2 regions of the Streptomyces sp. NPDC057697 genome follow, and region 2 is predicted to be linked to the other one. Evidence: riboswitches for the same ligand, from Rfam matches in the RefSeq annotation. Region 2 holds a riboswitch; the other holds the start of a gene.

Region 1 (4,454 bases), on a different contig from region 2:
CCCGCTACTGAAGGACCAGGCCCGGCACGCATACAGCGTGCCGGGCCTGATTCGTTTCCGTGCGCGGGCCCGCGCGGGTGCGTGAGCCCCGTCGCGGGTATCCCCCTTTTGGCGGACGAGGAGTCGCAGCTCCGTGCCGCTCCGGCGAGCCTGGGAGTGGGGCGCGGTACCGTCCGCAGCCGCGCGCGTACCGGGCAGGAGACCACAGGTGTGGAAGCGGGAGAGGCGGCGCGGCAGACATGCCGGGGGCGGTGCGCGTACCCGGAGCTTCGTGCGTACCCTCCCCGCCCTGATGATTCTCGGCGGGCTCGTGTTCGACTTCTTCACCCCGCAGACCTTCACCGCCATTCCGCTGTTCGTGGCCGCCCCGCTGATCGCCGCCCCGTTCTTCTCGCTCTCCAGCACCATCCGCACCGGGATCGCCTCGATGCTGGCCGTGATCGCGCTGCGGCTGTACAGCAATACGTTGCCGCAGGTCGTGCCGTTGATCGAGCTGCTCACGCTGGCCACCGTCTCGGTCCTCGCCGTGGTGATCAACGGGGTCGTGCGGCGCGGCAACGAGCAGCTGGCCTCCGCGAGATTCGTCGCGGAGACCGCCATGCGCGCGGTGCTGCCCCAGCCGTCCGACCGGATCGGCGGACTACAGGTAGCCGCGCGGTACGAGGCGGCGCAGGCGGACGAGTTCGTCGGCGGTGACCTCTTCGCCGTGGCGGACACCCCGCAGGGGGTGCGGCTGGTGGTCGGGGACGTGCGGGGCAAGGGGCTCGAAGCCGTGGAGACGGTGGCGGTGGTCATGGGGGCGTTCCGCGAGGCGGCCGAGCAGGAGCCCTCGCTGGAGGGGGTGGCCGGCCGGCTGGAGCGGGCGCTGGCGCGGGAGGAGGCGCGGCGGGGCGGGCTCGACGTCCTGGAGGGCTTCATCACCGCCGTGCTCGCCGAGATCCCGTCCGGGCTCTCCCGGGTGCGGATCGTCAACCGTGGTCACCCCGAACCGATCCTGCTCCACCCGGACGGGGCGCTGGAGGTGCTGAAGCCGTCCGTGCCGGCGCTGCCGCTGGGGATGGGGCTGGGGGCATGGCCGGAGCGGACGGACGAGTGGGACCTGCCGGCCGGGACGACGCTGCTGCTCTACACGGACGGGCTGTCCGAGGCGCGGAACGCCGAGGGGGTCTTCTACGATCCGGCGGCCCGGCTGCGCGGGCGGATCTTTCCGGGGCCCGAGGAGCTGCTGTCCGCGCTGACCGACGACGTACGGCTGCACACGGGCGGCGAGACGACCGACGACATGGCGCTGCTCGCGGTGGTACGTCCCGCCGCGGGGCAGCCGGACCGGCGCAGGACCGTACGGATCGTGGGCGCGGAGACGGTGGGAGGGGCGGGGTGAGAAGCGGGGCGAGAAGCGTGGCGAGGGGCGTGGCGAGGGGCGTGGCGAGGGGGCGGATGCGTGATGCCACCCTGTGTAGTCGAAAGGCGCCGCTCCGCATAACGTTTGACGCAACGTCAGAAACGGGGTAATGGCTGAGGTGCGGTCAACTCGTCCGATTCCACCCGCTTGTGTCCCGTAAAGTCCAGGCCAAAGACGTGAACGATCAGTGGGAACAGCTTGGAATAGGACGCCGGTGTCTATTAACGTTCGATAACGCAGCGCGGTCGTCCCAGCCGTCGTCAAGGGCGGCACCGTGCGCGAGCGCCGAATTCCGCAAGGGAACCGGGGAACCACCTACATTGGGGTGAATCGGACACCTGTGTCTCGTGAGAGACGGAGGGGCCCGTAGGAGACCTTCCTGCTCCGAACCCGTCAGCTAACCCGGTAGGCGAGAAGGAAGGAAAGGAGTGCGCCCCCGTGGCGTCCAACAAGCCTGCCCCCGAGGCCCCGTCCCGGTTCCAACCCGACTACGGCAGCGGTCACGGCGCCGACTACGGCACCCGTCCCGACGCCGGTTACGGCGCCGGTTACGGCGCCGAATTCGCACCCACCGGTCCCGCCACGGCTTTCGTCCCCACCGGTCCGGCTACGGCGTTCGTGCCCACCGGTCCGGCGACGGCGTTCGGAACCGACTACGGCACGGGGCACGGCACCGAGCCGGGCGGTGACTTCACCGGCGGATTGAACGGCGGGTTGAACGGCGGATCGGCCGTCGGAACCACCGGAGACTTCGGCGGCGAGCCCGGTCGCGAGTTCGCCGGGGAGTTCGGTGGCGAGTTCGGTGGCGACCTCCGCGCCGAGGCCAACTCCGGTGAGTCCGAGCGTGGTTGGGACGAGTGGAACCCCACCGAGGAGACCGTCCGCCCGGTGCGCGGCAGACACCGCGTCGCCAAGCAGCGCAACGGTCTCGCCCGCAGCTCCACCGTGCTCGGCGTCGGCGTCATAGCGGCGGTCGGCGCGGGCGGCATGGCCACCGCGGCGGGCAAGCCGCCGGTCTCCATCTCGGTGCCCGACTCCATCAAGGACAACCTCCCCGACGCCAAGTCCCTGCCCGGTGTGGGCGCCCTGTTCTCCGACGGGTCCGAGGCCGACAAGACCGCGGTCACGGCCGCCTCCGCCCCGCTCACCACCGCCGGCATCACCACCGCCGAGGCGGAGCAGGGGGCGACGGACGCGGGCGAGGCGCTCCGCGCCCGCATCCTCCAGCAGGCCGAGCAGCAGCAGGACGCCGCCGACGCCGAGGCCAAGGCCGCCCAGGAGAAGGAAGCCTCCGAGAAGGCCGCCGCCGAGGCCAAGAAGCAGCAGGACGAGGCGGAGGCCAAGGCCGAGGCCGAGAAGAAGAAGGCGGAGGAGGAGGCCAAGAAGAAGGCGGAGGCCCTGCGGCTCGCCAAGCTCGCCGCCAGCTACGCCATCCCGACCTCCTCGTACACGATCACCTCGACGTTCGGCGAAGCCGGTTCGATGTGGTCCTCCGGCCACCACACCGGCCTCGACTTCGCGGCTCCGACCGGTACCCCGATCAAGGCGATCCACAGCGGCACGGTCAAGTCGGCCGGCTGGTCCGGCGCGTACGGCTACCGCACGGTGCTGGAGCTCGACGACGGTACGGAGCTGTGGTTCTGCCACCAGTCCTCGATCGGCGTCGGCGTCGGCCAGAAGGTCAGCACCGGTGAGACCATCGGCCGGGTCGGCGCGACCGGCAATGTGACCGGGCCGCACCTCCACCTGGAGGTCCACACCGCCGGCGGTACGGGCATCGACCCGATGGCCTGGCTCCGCGGCAAGGGCCTCAACCCCTGAGACGACCCCCTGGAACGGCGACCGCCCACCCGTGAGGTGCGCCGGTCAGCCCCCGATGAACCCCGGCAGCCCTGACGCTCACCCCCCGACGTCAGGGCTGCCGGTCCGTCGTGGCGGAACAGTGGCGGAACAGCGGAACAGTGGCGGAACAGCGGAACAGTGGTGGAACAGCGGATCCGGCGGTGGAACAGCGGACCCGGCGGTGGAATAGCGGGCCCGGCGCGGGACGTTGATCCACTCATGACTTCTCTTCGTAAGCTGGGCTCCTCGGACCTTCAGGTCTTCCCGCTCGCCCTCGGCGGCAACGTCTTCGGCTGGACCGCCGACGAGGCGCAGTCGTTCGCCGTCCTGGACGCCTACGTCGAGGCCGGAGGCAACTTCGTCGACACCGCCGACGGCTACTCCGCCTGGGTGCAGGGCAACGAGGGCGGGGAGTCGGAGACGGTCATCGGCAAGTGGCTCGCCTCCCGCTCCCGTCGCGCCGATGTCGTGATCGCCACCAAGGTCTCCACCCACCCCTCGTACAAGGGGCTCGCGCCCGCCACCATCAAGGCCGGGGCCGAGGCGTCGCTGCGCAGGCTCGGCACCGACCACATCGACCTCTACTACACGCACTTCGACGACGAGAGCGTGCCGGTCGAGGACATCATCACCACCCTCGACCAGCTGGTGAAGGAGGGCAAGGTCAGGGAGATCGCCGCCTCCAACATCAGCCCCGCGCGGCTCCAGGCCTCCCTGGACTTCTCGGAGCGCGAGGGCCTGGCCCGCTACGTCGCCCTGCAGCCGCACTACAACCTGGTCTCCCGCGACACGTACGAGGGCGAGCTCCAGGACACCGCCGCCCGCGCCGGGCTCGCCGCCGTGCCGTACTTCGCGCTGGCCTCCGGCTTCCTCACCGGGAAGTACCGTCCGGGCGCCACGGTGGAGAGCGCGCGGCTGGAGCTCGTCGCCCAGTACCGGGACTCGGAGCGGGGCCAGAGGGTCCTGGCGGCGCTCGACGAGGTCGCCAAGGAGCACGACGCGCAGATCGCGACCGTCGCGCTGGCCTGGCTGGCGTCCCGGCCGACCGTGGTCGCGCCGATCGCCTCGGCCCGTACGGTCGAGCAGCTGCCCGCGCTGGTGGCCGTTGCGGACCTGTCGCTGACCGAGCAGGAGCTGGCCCGGCTCACCGAGGCGTCCGCCTGACCTGACGCACGGCCGTCCTACCGTGGCGGCTGCGGCGCCGGATACG
Region 2 (4,454 bases):
CCGCAGCAGCAGCTTCTTCGGCCGCTCGTCGCCGAAGTCGACCGTGGCCTTCGCCTGGTCGCCGATGCCCTCGACCGCCGTCACCGTGCCGAGCCCGAACTGGTCGTGGGTGACCCGGTCCCCGACGGAGAGGCTGATCGTCGGCTTGTCCGAGCTCCGGCGGGTCGCGAAGCCCGAGGGGCCGGAGCGCGCACGCGACGAGGACAGCGAGGACGTGATCCCCGAGGTGGGACCGGCCGGAGCCGCCATCGGCCCGGTCCGCTTCCACTCCAGGTGCTGGTCCGGGATCTCCTCCAGGAACCGCGACGGCGGGTTGTACGAGGGCTGCCCCCACGCGCTGCGCATCGCCGCCCGGGTCAGATACAGCCGCTCACGGGCCCGGGTGATGCCGACGTAGGCGAGCCGCCGCTCCTCCTCCAGCTCCTTCACCTGCCCCAGCGCCCGCATGTGCGGGAAGACGCCGTCCTCCATGCCCGTCAGGAAGACGACCGGGAATTCGAGGCCCTTGGCGGTGTGCAGGGTCATCAGCGTGATGACGCCGGAGCCGTCCTCGTCCTCGTCGGGGATCTGGTCGGAGTCGGCGACGAGGGCGACCTTCTCCAGGAACTCGGCGAGCGTGCCCGTACCGGCGCCGGTGGCCGGGGCGGTCTCCTCGTCCGCCGCCGCCCGCTCCTGCTCGAACTCCAGGGCCACGGAGGCCAGCTCCTGGAGGTTCTCGATCCGGGTCTCGTCCTGCGGGTCGGTGGAGGCCTGGAGCTCGGCGAGGTAGCCGGTGCGCTCCAGGACGGCCTCCAGGACCACCGCCGGGCCCGCGCCCGACTCGACGATCGTGCGCAGCTCCTCCATCAGCGTGTTGAACCGCTTGACGGCGTTGGCCGAGCGGGCCGCCATGCCGTACGCCTCGTCGACCCGGCGCAGCGCCTGCGGGAAGGTGATCTTCTCGCGCAGGGAGAGGGCGTCGATCATCGCCTCGGCGCGGTCGCCGATGCCGCGCTTGGGCACGTTGAGGATGCGGCGCAGCGGGACGGTGTCCTCCGGATTGGCGAGGACGCGCAGATAGGCCAGGATGTCCCGGACCTCCTTGCGCTCGTAGAAGCGCACGCCGCCGACGACCTTGTAGGGCAGGCCGACGCGGATGAAGATCTCTTCGAAGACACGGGACTGCGCGTTCGTCCGGTAGAAGATCGCCACGTCGCCGGCCTTGGCGTCGCCCGCGTCGGTCAGCCGGTCGATCTCGTCGGCGACGAACTGCGCCTCGTCGTGCTCGGTGTCGGCGACGTAGCCGGTGATCCGGGCGCCCGTTCCGGCGTTGGTCCAGAGGTTCTTGGGGCGGCGGCTCTCATTGCGTTCGATGACCGCGTTGGCGGCGGACAGGATCGTCTGCGTGGAGCGGTAGTTCTGCTCCAGGAGGATCGTCGTCGCGTTCGGGTAGTCCTCCTCGAACTGGAGGATGTTGCGGATGGTCGCGCCGCGGAAGGCGTAGATCGACTGGTCCGCGTCACCGACCACGCACAGCTCGGCCGGGGCGTCGTCCTCGCCTGCCGGGCCGACCAGCTCGCGCACCAGGGTGTACTGGGCGTGGTTGGTGTCCTGGTACTCGTCGACCAGGACGTGCCGGAAGCGGCGGCGGTAGTGCTCGGCGACGTCCGGGAACGCCTGGAGCAGGTGGACCGTCGTCATGATGATGTCGTCGAAGTCCAGCGCGTTGGCCTCGCGGAGCCGGGACTGGTACATCGCGTAGGCCTGGGCGAGGGTCTTCTCGAAGCCGTCCGCAGCCTGGCCCGCGAAGGTCTCCTCGTCGATCAGCTCGTTCTTCAGGTTGGAGACCTTGGCCGTGAACGACTTCGGCGGGAAGCGCTTCGGGTCGAGGTCGAGATCGCGGCAGACCAGGGCCATCAGCCGCTTGGAGTCGGCGGCGTCGTAGATGGAGAACGAGGAGGTGAAGCCGAGCCGCTTCGACTCGCGACGCAGGATGCGCACGCACGCGCTGTGGAAGGTCATGACCCACATGGCGTTGGCGCGCGGTCCGACGAGCTGCTCGACGCGCTCCTTCATCTCGCCCGCGGCCTTGTTGGTGAAGGTGATCGCCAGGATCTGGCCGGGGTGCACCCCGCGTTCCGCGAGGAGGTGGGCGATCCGGTGGGTCAGCACCCGGGTCTTGCCGGACCCGGCCCCGGCGACGATGAGCAGCGGGGAGCCCGCGTGGACGACGGCGGCGCGCTGCTCGGTGTTCAGCCCGTCGAGAAGCGCCGCGGGGTCGATGACGGGGCGGTGCGCGCCGTCGCGGTAGTAGGCGTCCCGGGGCGGCGGGGGCCCGTCGAACACGCCCGCGAAGAGGTCCTCCGGCACCGCTTCGGGTGCGGAGTCCTCGGGGGGCGGCGGGGGCTCTTCCTCCGAGTGCTGGAGGCCGGCCAGGAAGCTGTCGTCAAAGAGGCTGCTCATCGCTTGTCGAGTCTAGGCCCTGTCTTCACACTGCCGTCTGCCGTTCGAAGACAGGGCCCAGGCCGCCGCACCGACACCCGGGGGCCGCATGACCAACCGCACACGGCCGGGGCACACAGAGAGAGCGCACGCCCACTCCCCGTGAGGGAATCCGGCCGTCGGCGCCCCTCCTCTGCAAGGTCACGAAAATGTATCGGGCATATCGAACATCAACCTTCACAGCAGCGCCACGGGTTGGCTAGCGTGCTCGGCCGGGCGGCCCGTACCCCCTTGAGGCGAACCACGCCGAGCGGGCGCCCCCGCCGAATCCGGCCTGCCCGCACGGGAGTCCGGAACCGGGGACCCAGACGCAGTACCGGGGTGAATCGGTCCTTGTCCCCCACTCGGACCGTAGGGCAGCCTTCCGATCCGCCCGAACCCGACAGCTAACCCGGTAGGCGGTCCACGGAAGGAGATGCCGTCGTGGCATCGCATCGCAAACCGCGCCCCCGGGTGCGCACCACCGGACCAGCCGTCGGGCTCACCACTGCGGCGCTGGCCTCCGTGACCCTGCTCTCCACGCAGAGCGCCGTGGCCGCGCCCGGCCCGAAGCCGAGCGTCGAGGACGTACAGAAGAAGGTCGACGCCCTCTACCGGCAGGCGGGCACCGCGACCCAGCAGTACAACCAGGCGAAGGAGGCCGCCACCGCCCAGCGCGCCAAGGTCGACGCCCTGCTGGACGATGTCGCCCGGCGTGCCGACAAGCTCAACGACGCGCGCAGGGAGCTGGGCACCTACGCGGCCGCGCAGTACCGCAGCGGCTCCCTCACGCCGAGCGCCACGTTCTTCCTGGCCGACGACCCGCAGTCGTACTTCGACCAGAGCCAGCTGATGGACCGGATGACCAGCCGGCAGCAGAAGGCGGTCACGGATTTCCGCACCGAGCAGGCGAAGGCCGCCAAGAAGCGCTCCGAGGCGGTGCGGAGCCTGGAGACGCTGACGACGACGCAGGCGGCGCTGCGCACCAGCAAGCAGGACGTGCGGAAGAAGCTGGGCGAGGCGCGCACGCTGCTGTCGAAGCTGACCGCCGAGGAGAAGGCGCGGCTCGCGGAGATCGAACGGAAGAAGGAGGCGGAGGCCCGGCGCAAGGCGCGGGAGCTGGCCGAGCGGCAGGCCGCCGCGAAGGCCGAGGCGGACCACAAGGCCGAGGAGGACGCGAAGGGGTCGGGCGGCGGTACGGGGACGGGCACCGGGACCGGCTCGGGCAGCGCCGCCACCACCAAGGCCGGACAGGTCCTCGCGTTCGCCAGGGCCCAGCTCGGAAAGCCGTACGTATGGGGCGCGACGGGCCCGGCGTCCTACGACTGCTCCGGGCTGACCCAGGCCGCGTGGAAGTCCGCCGGGGTGGACATACCCCGGACCACCTGGGACCAGGTCAAGACCGGCACCCGGGTCGCCACGGCGGACCTGCGGCCGGGAGACCTCGTCTTCTTCTACGACGACATCAGTCACGTCGGCATCTACAAGGGCGACGGGATGATGATCCACGCACCGAAGCCCGGGGCGAACGTCCGCGAGGAGTCGATCTACTACATGCCGATCTACGGCAGCGTGCGCCCGGCGTAGCGGCCCCGACGCGTCGCGCCGCCCGGGTGCCGGGGGCGGCGCGGCGCGGGCGGGATCAGGTCCAGAGCGTGGCGATGAAGATGTTGAGGACCGTCAGCCCGCCGACCGCCGCGAAGGCGCCCTTGTCGGCCTTCTCGTCGTCCCGCTTGACGTAGACGAGCGCGAGGACGACGACCAGGACCAGCAGCTTGACGCCGATCTTGATGTTGTTCACATGGTTGCCGTCGGCCTCGTTCAGCCCGACCAGCGCGACACCGGTGACCAGCATGGTCAGCGCGCCGTGCAGCATCGCCGGGACGAACCGGGCCGTGCCCGCGCCCATCGCCTTCATCTGGGTCAGGAACCCTCCCAGCAGCGAGGCGATGCCGATGATGTGCAGGGCGACGAGGGCATGAATGAGTACGTCC

What was found. A riboswitch is a leader RNA that binds a small molecule or an ion and turns the genes downstream of it on or off. The one in region 2 is predicted to bind cyclic di-AMP.
Region 1: linked by a shared signal. The riboswitch ahead of ACFVFH_RS09905 (M23 family metallopeptidase) and the one ahead of ACFVFH_RS06235 (NlpC/P60 family protein) in region 2 are both predicted to bind cyclic di-AMP.

Annotation. Positions count from the first base shown of each region.
Region 1 covers NZ_JBHVJA010000003.1:24,663-29,116, reverse strand. The annotation lists tRNA gene ACFVFH_RS09915 (tRNA-Met) at 1-7, shown strand, start outside; gene ACFVFH_RS09910 (PP2C family protein-serine/threonine phosphatase) at 209-1,381, shown strand; cyclic di-AMP (ydaO/yuaA leader) riboswitch at 1,676-1,829, shown strand; gene ACFVFH_RS09905 (M23 family metallopeptidase) at 2,117-3,223, shown strand; gene ACFVFH_RS09900 (aldo/keto reductase) at 3,464-4,408, shown strand; gene ACFVFH_RS09895 (PrsW family intramembrane metalloprotease) at 4,426-4,454, opposite strand, start outside.
Region 2 covers NZ_JBHVJA010000002.1:235,875-240,328, reverse strand. The annotation lists gene pcrA (DNA helicase PcrA) at 1-2,442, opposite strand, end outside; cyclic di-AMP (ydaO/yuaA leader) riboswitch at 2,733-2,898, shown strand; gene ACFVFH_RS06235 (NlpC/P60 family protein) at 2,905-4,047, shown strand; gene ACFVFH_RS06230 (hypothetical protein) at 4,103-4,454, opposite strand, start outside.